Regions from separate parts of the Allobosea eneae genome, predicted to be linked through region 2. Evidence: predicted binding sites of a transcription regulator. Region 2 holds the regulator's gene; each other region holds the start of a gene.

Region 1 (3,271 bases), on a different contig from region 2:
GCGAATGCGGAGCCGAAAATGCAATTCTCAGCACTGGATCCGGTTGATCTTGCTCGGGCGGAGGCCGCATTGGAGACCGCGTGGCGCGCCGTCAAGCCAAGCATTCCAGACGCTTCCGTCCATGCGGAGAGAGAACGGTTGGCGCAGGTAGTGGCCGACTTGGCAGCCATCGCCGAAGATGAAGACGACTTGGCGCTCCGCGCCCTCCGTCGGTATCGGCATCCTTCATACGGGCGCGCTGAAGGGCCGGCACGAATGAGAGGTGGCTGACCCATGATCGGCATTCAAATCGGCTCCACGGGCCTCTTGAACCAGGCCGGCATATTCCCAAGTTTTCCAGCGCGAAGCTCTTCGCGCTGAAAGGAGTAATTTGGGAGAGCCTGCGATGCCTAAACCGAGTGTTCCAGTTCCGTTCGCGGCAACCGCTAGCGACGACGCGGCGATCGATCGGCTGCTGCGGCCGAGCTGCTTCTATCGCAGCCCGCGCAATGTCCTCGAGGATCGATCATTAACCCCGGGAGAGAAGCGGGCTATCCTGTCCTCCTGGGCCTCCGATGCCTGCGCGGTCACCTCATGCCCGCAGCTGAGGCATCCTGATTTCGCAGCAGACCCGGTCTCATTCGACGAGGTCATGGACGCGCTTATCGCACTCGATCGTAGTGACAGCCCAGACTGTGACGTCGTGAGCCTGTCGCGGGGCTCCGAGGCTCTGCTGGCCTGATCGGGAGGAATGGCGATGAGACCTTACTGCTGGGCCAGGAGCATCACGGATGAAGCTCGATGAGTTCAGGCGGCCGATCATCGTGCTGACCGCCTTCGGGCGACCCACGGTGATCTCGTCCGCGATGGAAGCTTGCGTCTTCTTGGCCGACTGGCCGGCGGCACGGCGTGATCCTGCCCACAGCTTTGCCATGAAGGCCTGTCAGGCGGCCCTGCGCGGCGACATCGACGCGGAGACGGCACGCGGTGTGTTCGCCGCGTTTGCCGAGAAGCAGGATATCCTGGCTCCGGATATTGCACTCATGTCCCGCGGGCGCCGAGCGGTCCCGCAGAATTTCGCCTGAGTTCGATCAGGAAGCAGCCTTGCGGGCTGCTTCCAATTCAGTGCAGGTGGAATTCGCCAGTGATCGCGCTGAGATCGGCGGGCCCGATCAGATCCTTGTGCGTCACGGTGATGCGAAAGAGCTTGCCGTCGAGCTTGGCCTGCCAGAAGGCGAGAAACTTTTTCAGCTCGGGGAAGCGCGGCGCTAGGTCGTAGTCCTGCCAGACATATTCCTGCAGGATCGAGGGGTGGTCTGGCAGGCGGTAAAGGATGCCGGCGGTGGTGAGGCCATAGCCCGCGATCTGGCGGGCGAAATCAATGGAAGCCATTCCTTTTTCAGCTCCGTGGTTACCCTGCTCATGGCAGCGCAAATCCAATGCGCTCGCAAGTCCAAAAGTTCCCCTTAGCTGTACGAATTCAATGCGTTAGCACTCATGAGAAAAAAGTGCTGCCAACCTCTTGAAGGCAAAAATAGGGCAACCTAGATTGTCGCGCGGGCACGGCGCCTCAAGGGCGCGCGGAACCTCGCCGCGAGACCCGCATAGGGCCGGCCCGCTTTGACATGTGACCGACATGGAAACTGGAGGAACTCATGAAGTTTCGGCCATTGCATGACCGCGTCGTCGTGAAGCGCATCGACGCCGAGGAGAAGACCAAGGGCGGGATCATCATCCCCGACACCGCCAAGGAAAAGCCGCAGGAGGGCGAGGTCGTCGCCGTCGGCGCCGGCGCGCGCGACGAGACCGGCAAGCTCGTGCCGCTCGACGTCAAGGTCGGCGATCGCGTGCTCTTCGGCAAATGGAGCGGCACCGAGGTCAAGATCGACGGCCAGGATCTCCTGATCATGAAGGAGTCCGACATCATGGGCGTGGTCGAGGCGACGGCGAGCCTCAAGAAGGCTGCCTGACGGGGCCTTTCATCCCATCTCATCAACCTGAAACCTCAAGTCTGAAGGAGTGAGGAATCATGGCTGCGAAGGACGTGAAGTTTTCGCAGGACGCGCGCGAGCGGATGCTGCGCGGCGTCGATACGCTGGCGAATGCGGTGAAGGTCACGCTCGGCCCCAAGGGCCGCAACGTCGTGATCGAGAAGAGTTTCGGCGCCCCGCGCATCACCAAGGACGGCGTCACCGTCGCCAAGGAGATCGAGCTCGCCGACAAGTTCGAGAACATGGGCGCCCAGATGGTGCGCGAGGTGGCCTCGAAACAGAACGACGCAGCCGGTGACGGCACCACCACCGCGACTGTCCTGGCGCAGGCGATCGTGCGAGAGGGTGCCAAGGCGGTGGCCGCCGGCATCAACCCCATGGATCTGAAGCGCGGTATCGATCTCGCCGTCGAGGCGGTGACGAAGTCGCTCGGCGAGCACTCCAAGACGATCACCGGCTCGGAGGAGGTCGCGCAGGTCGGCACCATCTCCGCCAATGGCGACCGCACGATCGGCGAGATGATCGCCGAAGCGATGAAAAAGGTCGGCAACGAGGGTGTCATCACCGTCGAGGAGGCCAAGACCGCCGAGACCGAACTTGACGTGGTCGAGGGTATGCAGTTCGACCGCGGCTATCTCTCGCCCTACTTTGTGACCAACACCGAGAAAATGGTCGCAGAGCTGGAAGACCCCTATATCCTGATCCACGAGAAGAAGCTTTCGGGCCTCCAGACGATGCTTCCGCTGCTGGAAGCGGTGGTGCAGACCGGAAAGCCGCTGCTGATCGTCGCCGAGGACGTCGAGGGCGAGGCTCTTGCCACGCTCGTCGTCAACAAACTCCGAGGCGGCCTCAAGATCGCTGCCGTCAAGGCGCCAGGCTTCGGCGACCGCCGCAAGGCGATGCTCGAGGACATTGCGATCCTGACCGGAGGCACCGCGATCAGCGAGGATCTCGGTATCAAGCTGGAGAACGTCACCCTCGACATGCTCGGCCGCGCCAAGAAGGTCCGGATCGAGAAGGAAAACACCACCATCGTCGACGGAGCGGGCAAGAAGGCCGAGATCGAGGCCCGGGTCGCGCAGATCAAGGCGCAGATCGAGGATACCACCTCGGACTACGACCGTGAGAAGCTCCAGGAGCGTCTGGCCAAGCTCGCCGGCGGCGTCGCGGTCATCCGCGTCGGCGGTGCGACCGAGGTCGAGGTCAAAGAGAAGAAGGACCGCGTCGACGATGCCCTGAACGCAACCCGCGCCGCGGTGGAAGAAGGCATCCTGCCGGGCGGCGGCGTCGCCCTTCTGCGC
Region 2 (3,271 bases):
AGCATGCCGCGCCCTTCCATCCATTTCAGCGCGTCGTGCAGCGCGACCCAGGCGCCGGTGATCGAGGCGGTGCGGGTGCCGCCATCGGCCTGCAGCACGTCGCAATCGACGACGATCTGGCGCTCGCCGATCGCGGTCAGGTCGACCACGGCGCGCAAGCTGCGCCCGACCAGGCGCTGGATCTCCTGCGTGCGGCCCGACGGCTTGCCGGAGGAGACCTCGCGGCGGGTGCGCTCATGCGTGGCGCGCGGCAGCATCGAATATTCGGCGGTGACCCAGCCCTTGCCGGTGCCGCGCAGCCAGGGCGGCCCCTTTTCCTCGACGGTCGCGGCGCAGAGCACCTTGGTCTCGCCGAAGGTCACCATGCACGAGCCTTCGGCATAGCGCACCACGCCGCGTTCCAGCGTGACCTTGCGCATCTCGTCGGCTGCGCGCTTCGAGGGTCTCATCGTGCCAATCCTGTGTTCCGGAGTCCGCGGCTTGTAGGCGCTTAAGCGGAGTGCGGCAAGGCGAGCAGGGGCATAGGGCTTGATCGGGCCGCCTTCGCCGGAGACAATAGGCTATGGCATCGAGGTTGTTCGCTAGGGAATGAGCGCCCATACCCGCCCGGATTCGCCCGGCGGCCTGGTCGAGATCGACCAGCGCTCGCGCGAGATCTTTCGCCAGATCGTCGACGGTTACCTGACCACCGGCGAGCCCGTCGGCTCGCGCAACATCGCCCGCTTGCTGCCGAGGGCGCTGTCACCGGCCACGGTGCGCAATGTCATGACCGATCTCGAGATGGCCGGGCTGATCTATGCCCCGCACACTTCGGCCGGCCGTTTGCCGACCGAGCGTGGGCTGCGCTTCTTCGTCGACGGCATGATGGAGGTCGGCAACCTCACCTCCGACGAGCGCTCCCGTATCGAGGCACAGATCCGGGCCGCCGCCAGCCACCGCTCGCTCGACCAGACGCTGACGGAAGCCTCGGCCCTGCTCTCGGGCCTGTCGCGCGGCGCCGGCGTCGTCGTCACCACCAAGGCCAATGCCCGCCTGCGCCATATCGAATTCGTCAGGCTCGATGCCGGCCAGGCGCTCGCCGTGCTCGTCGCCGATGACGGCACGGTCGAGAACCGCATCCTGGCGCTGCCGCCGGGTCTGCCGGCGTCGGCGCTGGTCGAGGCCGGCAATTTCCTCAATGCCCGCATCGTCGGCAAGACGCTCGACGAGCTTCGCCGCGAGATCGCCGAAAGTCGCGTCCTGATGGAGCGCGAGCTCGACGAGTTGACGGCGCGCCTCGTCGAAAGCGGCATCGCCACGACGTCCGGTCCCTCCGGCGACCGGCACCTGATCGTGCGCGGCCAGGCCAATCTGCTCGAGGATCTGAAGGCGCAGGAAGATCTGGAGCGCATCCGCCTGCTCTTCGCCGATCTGGAGACGCAGACCGAACTGATCGACCTGCTCGCGCGGGCCGAGGCCGGCGACGGCGTGCGCATCTTCATCGGCTCGGAGAACAAATTGTTCTCGATGTCGGGCTCCTCGATCATCGCCGCGCCCTTCCGCGATGGCGGCCAGCGTATCGTCGGCGTCGTCGGCATCATCGGCCCGACCCGGCTGAACTATGCCCGGATCGTGCCGATGGTCGATTACACCGCCAAAGTGGTCGGGCGCCTGCTCGACAGCGGACGATGAGGCGCCTGCTGAGGGCTGCGGCGATCCTGGCGGGAGTGGTCCTGATGACGGAAGTCGGCGAGGCGCAGACCGGGTTGCTCGAAGCCGCGGGGCGTGGCGACCTTGCCGCGGTGAATCGCTTGATCGCCGCCAAAGCCGATCTCGAACAGCGCGACGGCCAGCGTCAGACGCCGCTGCTGCTCGCCGTCGCCGGCAATCATGTCGCCGTCGCCAAGGCGCTGCTGGCGGCAGGCGCGAGCCCCAACGCCCAGGCGGCGAACCAGGACACGCCCTGGCTGCTCGCCGGCGCTAGCGGCCGCACCGAGATCATCGCGGCAATGCTGCCGCTCAAGCCTGATCTGACGATCCGCAACCGCTATGGCGGCAATGCGCTGATACCCGCCTGCGAGCGCGCCCATGTCGAAACGGCCAAGCTCCTGCTGACATCAGGCATCGACGTGAACCACGTCAACAATCTCGGTTGGACCTGCCTTCTGGAGATTGTGATCCTCGGCGATGGCGGCCCTCGCCACCAGCAGGTGGCGCAGCTCGTGCTCGATGCCGGCGCCGATCCCAACCTCGCCGACAGAGACGGCATCAGCCCGCTCCAGCACGCCCGTAAGCGCGGCCAAAGCGAGGTCGCCCGGCTGATCGCGGCGGCCGGCGGGCGTTGAACGCTATTCCAGCCAATCGGTGATGAAGCGCTCGCTGGCGTGGATGTCGATCGATTCCAGCACCTCCGGCCCGAGGCTGCGGAATTTATGTGGCACGCCGGCCGGCACGACCAGGATCTCTCCCGGCCCGGCCTCCATCTCCCGGTCGCCGATCGTGTAGAGCGCCCGCCCGGCGCGCACGATGAAGGTCTCGGGATAGGGATGGCTGTGCAGCCTCGGCCCCTTGCCGGGCTCGGCCCGGACGAAGATCAGCGAGACCTCGCCGCCGAAGCCCTGCACCTCGCCATGCCATTCCCCCGGGGTCTCGGACCAGTCCTCGCGACGCATGGCGCGTACGTCTGCTGCCATGTCCGCCATCTCAGCCACGAGCCGCGATTGCCGCCGCAGCGCCCGCCATCACCCCGCCGGTGACGCGGTTGATCCGGCGCATGGTCCTGGGGCTCGACACCAGCCGCCGGACCCGGTCGGCGAGGAAAGCGTAGCCGAGCAGCGTGGTGTTGATGATCAGCGTGGTCAGGGCGACGATCTCGGCGAACGCCAGCGGCGTGATCGCGTTGAGGTCGACGACCAGCGGCAGGATTGAGACGAAGAACACCATCACCTTGGGATTGCCGAGCGTCAATGCGAGGCCGCCGAGGAAGAGGCGGAGGCCTTCGCCTCGCATCGGCGGCTGGTCCTCCAGGCTCTTCACCGGGGCGGTCCAGAGCTTCCAGGCAAGATAGATCAGATAGGCGCAGCCGGCATATTTGATCGCCAGGAATAGGCCGTGGAAATTCTGCATCAGCACGGTGAGGCCGAGGACCGAGAAGGTCAGCCAGACCAGGTCGCCGGCGGCGATGCCGAGCACGAAGGGCACCACCCGCCGGAAGCCGGTCGAGAGCGAGCGCGCCACGATCGCGGCGATGCCCGGCCCCGGCGAGGCGACGGCAAGGAAATAGACACCGGCG
Region 3 (3,271 bases), on a different contig from region 2:
GGCAGGCGGCGATGAGCCCCTATCATTTCCTGCGCACGTTCCGTGCGCTGGTCGGGATCACGCCGCACCAATACGTGCTGCGCACGCGCCTGCACCGCGCGGCGCTGCTGTTGCGCCGGACCGACCAGCCGGTCGCCAACATCGCCTTCGATTGCGGCTTCGGCGACCTGTCGACCTTCAACCGCCGCTTCAAGCGGGTGATGGGTGCGAGCCCGAGCGACTATCGCTGCGCTTGAGCGGCGTCAGCGCTTCGCACCGAAGATCATGCAGGTCTCGGTGCCGTGCGCCAGCAGCTTGCCATGTGCATCGACCAGCCTGCCCTCGCTGGTCGCAACCGAGCCGCCGCGATGGATCAGCCTGCCCTCGCAGCGCACCGGGCCGTTGCCGGGCATGACCGGGCGGACATAGTTCAGTTTCATCTCCAGCGTGGTGTAGCCCTCGCCGACCCGCAGCGTCGAATGCACGGCGCAGGCCATGGCGGAATCGAGGATCGTCGCGGTCCAGCCGCCATGGATCGTGCCGAGCGGGTTGAAGAAGCGCGGCGAGGGCGTGCCGACGAAGACAACCCTACCCTCCTCGACTTCGGCGAGGTCGAAATCCATCGCGTCGGCGAAGGGCGGGCCGGGATGGCGTCCCTCGATCATCCCGAGCAGGAACGAGGCGCCGTCCTCCGCGAGCAGGACATCACGGCTGACGACACCCACCTGGCGGGACATGCGACGACTCCATCTCTAACGTGTAGATGCACGATAAGGATGGAGTTGGATGGCGGTCAAGCCAGCCGGTGCGAGATCAGCCGACTTCCCTGGCCGCCCGTCGGATCGTCCTGAGATTGTCGCGCGTCTCGCTCCAGCGCTCTTGGCCGAGCCCGCCCTCGATCCGCTCCTGCGCCGCGCGCCAATAGGGGATCGCCGCCTCGATCGCGGCGCGGCCCTTCTGCGTCACGGCATAGGTCAACGCCCGGCCCTTGCAGTCGACAGGCTCGATCAGCTTCTCGGCGGCGAGCAATTGCAGGTTGCGGGTCAGCGAGGTCCGCTCCAGCGCGAAGCGGTCGGCGAGTTCGGTGACCGAGCGCCAGGCGCCGGTCGAGAGCGCCGAGAGCAGCACGAACTGGGTGATCTTCAGGCCGCTCGGCCGCATCGCCTCATCATAGGCGCGGGTCACGGCGCGCGCCGTCATGCGGACATGCAGCACCACGCAGGAGCGGGCGATGTCGTCGAGGCGAAGTTCGGATACCGGCGTCGTCATCTCGCCACGATAGCCGGTTTAACGTTCGGCCGCAGCAGGCAGATGGGCGACCGCTGGTCGCGTTCACCTTTTGCGCAGCGGATTCCTTGACTCCTGCAGACCCCGGGCCTATCTCCGCGACGTCCGTTAGCACTCACTTGCTGAGACTGCTAACAGACCCCTTTCACGGGCCAGTCACGAGCCCGTCCAGAATACGATCGAGAGGAAGACAGAACCATGAAGTTCCGTCCGCTGCATGACCGCGTTGTGGTCCGTCGCCTTGATGGCGAAGAGAAGACCAAGGGTGGCATCATCATCCCCGACACCGCCAAGGAAAAGCCCCAGGAGGGCGAAGTCGTCGCCGTCGGCCCGGGCAACCGCGACGAGGACGGCAAGCTGATCAAGCTCGACGTCAAGGCCGGCGACCGCGTGCTCTTCGGCAAGTGGAGCGGCACCGAGGTCAAGATCGACGGCCAGGATCTCCTGATCATGAAGGAATCCGACATCATGGGCATCGTCGGCTGAGCAGCCTGACGCCCACCCGTCCGTAGAGTCAAATCAGGAGTAGTCTCATGGCTGCCAAAGAAGTCCGCTTTTCCACCGACGCCCGCGACAAGATGCTGCGCGGCGTGGACATCCTCGCCAACGCCGTGAAGGTCACGCTCGGTCCGAAGGGCCGCAACGTCGTGATCGAGAAGTCGTTCGGCGCCCCGCGCATCACCAAGGACGGCGTCACCGTCGCCAAGGAGATCGAGCTCGCCGACAAGTTCGAGAACATGGGCGCCCAGATGGTCCGCGAAGTCGCTTCGCGCCAGAACGACCATGCCGGCGACGGCACCACCACCGCCACCGTGCTCGCCCAGGCGATCGTCCGTGAAGGCGCCAAGTCGGTTGCGGCCGGCATGAACCCGATGGACCTGAAGCGCGGCATCGACCTCGCCGTCGAGGCCATCGTCGCCGACCTCAAGAAGAACTCCAAGAAGGTCACCTCGAACGCGGAAGTCGCGCAGGTCGGCACCATCTCGGCGAACGGCGACGAGTCGGTCGGCAAGATGATCTCGACCGCGATGCAGAAGGTCGGCAACGAGGGTGTCATCACCGTCGAGGAAGCCAAGACCGCCGAGACCGAGCTCGACGTCGTCGAGGGCATGCAGTTCGACCGTGGCTATCTCTCGCCCTACTTCATCACCAATGCCGAGAAGATGGTCGCCGAGCTCGAGGACCCCTACATCCTCATCTTCGAGAAGAAGCTGTCGTCGCTGCAGGCGATGCTGCCGATCCTCGAGGCCGTCGTGCAGACCGGCAAGCCGCTGCTGATCATCGCCGAGGACGTCGAGGGCGAGGCTCTGGCCACGCTCGTCGTCAACAAGCTCCGTGGCGGCCTGAAGGTCGCGGCCGTCAAGGCTCCGGGCTTCGGTGACCGCCGCAAGGCCATGCTCGAGGACATCTCGATCCTGACCGCCGGCCAGATGATCTCGGAAGACCTCGGCATCAAGCTCGAGACCGTGACGCTCAACATGCTCGGCCGCGCCAAGAAGGTGCGTATCGAGAAGGAGAACACCACGATCATCGACGGCGCCGGCAAGAAGAAGGACATCGAGGGCCGCGTCGCGCAGATCAAGGCGCAGATCGAGGAGACCACCTCGGACTACGACCGTGAGAAGCTCCAGGAGCGTCTGGCCAAGCTCGCCGGCGGCGTCGCGGTCATCCGCGTCGGCGGCGCGACCGAGGTCGAGGTCAAGGAGAAGAAGGACCGCGTTGACGATGCCCTGAACGCCACCCGCGCTGCGGTGGAAGAAGGCATCCTGCCGGGCGGCGGCGTCGCCCTGCTGCGCGCCCTGAACTCGGTCAAGTCGATCAAGACCCAGAACGACGACCAGAAGACCGGCGTCGAGATCGTCCGCAAGGCGATCGCCGCCCCGGCCCGCCAGATCGTCGACAACGCCGGCGATGACGGCGCGGTCGTGATCGGCAAGCTGCTGGAGTCGAAGGACTACGCCTGGGGCTACAACGCCCAGACCGGCGAGTACGGCGACCTGGTCAA

What was found. Region 2 encodes HrcA, which represses chaperone genes, less so after heat shock. Its sites were predicted from a motif close to GTTAGCACTCNCNNNNNGNGAGTGCTAAC; they were not measured.
Region 1: the regulator HrcA is predicted to act here: its motif matches at 1,467-1,495, upstream of groES (co-chaperone GroES).
Region 3: the regulator HrcA is predicted to act here: its motif matches at 1,374-1,402, upstream of groES (co-chaperone GroES).

The regions. Positions count from the first base shown of each region.
Region 1 is NZ_JBHSLW010000019.1:98,726-101,996, forward strand. Features, by position in the region: gene ACFPOB_RS14440 (hypothetical protein) at 386-721, shown strand; gene ACFPOB_RS14445 (DUF982 domain-containing protein) at 771-1,064, shown strand; gene ACFPOB_RS14450 (usg protein) at 1,102-1,371, opposite strand; gene groES (co-chaperone GroES) at 1,635-1,949, shown strand; gene groL (chaperonin GroEL) at 2,009-3,271, shown strand, end outside.
Region 2 is NZ_JBHSLW010000033.1:68,835-72,105, forward strand. Features, by position in the region: gene rph (ribonuclease PH) at 1-449, opposite strand, end outside; gene hrcA (heat-inducible transcriptional repressor HrcA) at 589-1,671, shown strand; gene ACFPOB_RS19670 (ankyrin repeat domain-containing protein) at 1,668-2,324, shown strand; gene ACFPOB_RS19675 (cupin domain-containing protein) at 2,328-2,672, opposite strand; gene ACFPOB_RS19680 (LysE family translocator) at 2,683-3,271, opposite strand, start outside.
Region 3 is NZ_JBHSLW010000076.1:181,674-184,944, reverse strand. Features, by position in the region: gene ACFPOB_RS28550 (helix-turn-helix transcriptional regulator) at 1-236, shown strand, start outside; gene ACFPOB_RS28545 (PaaI family thioesterase) at 243-716, opposite strand; gene ACFPOB_RS28540 (MarR family winged helix-turn-helix transcriptional regulator) at 793-1,248, opposite strand; gene groES (co-chaperone GroES) at 1,465-1,752, shown strand; gene groL (chaperonin GroEL) at 1,800-3,271, shown strand, end outside.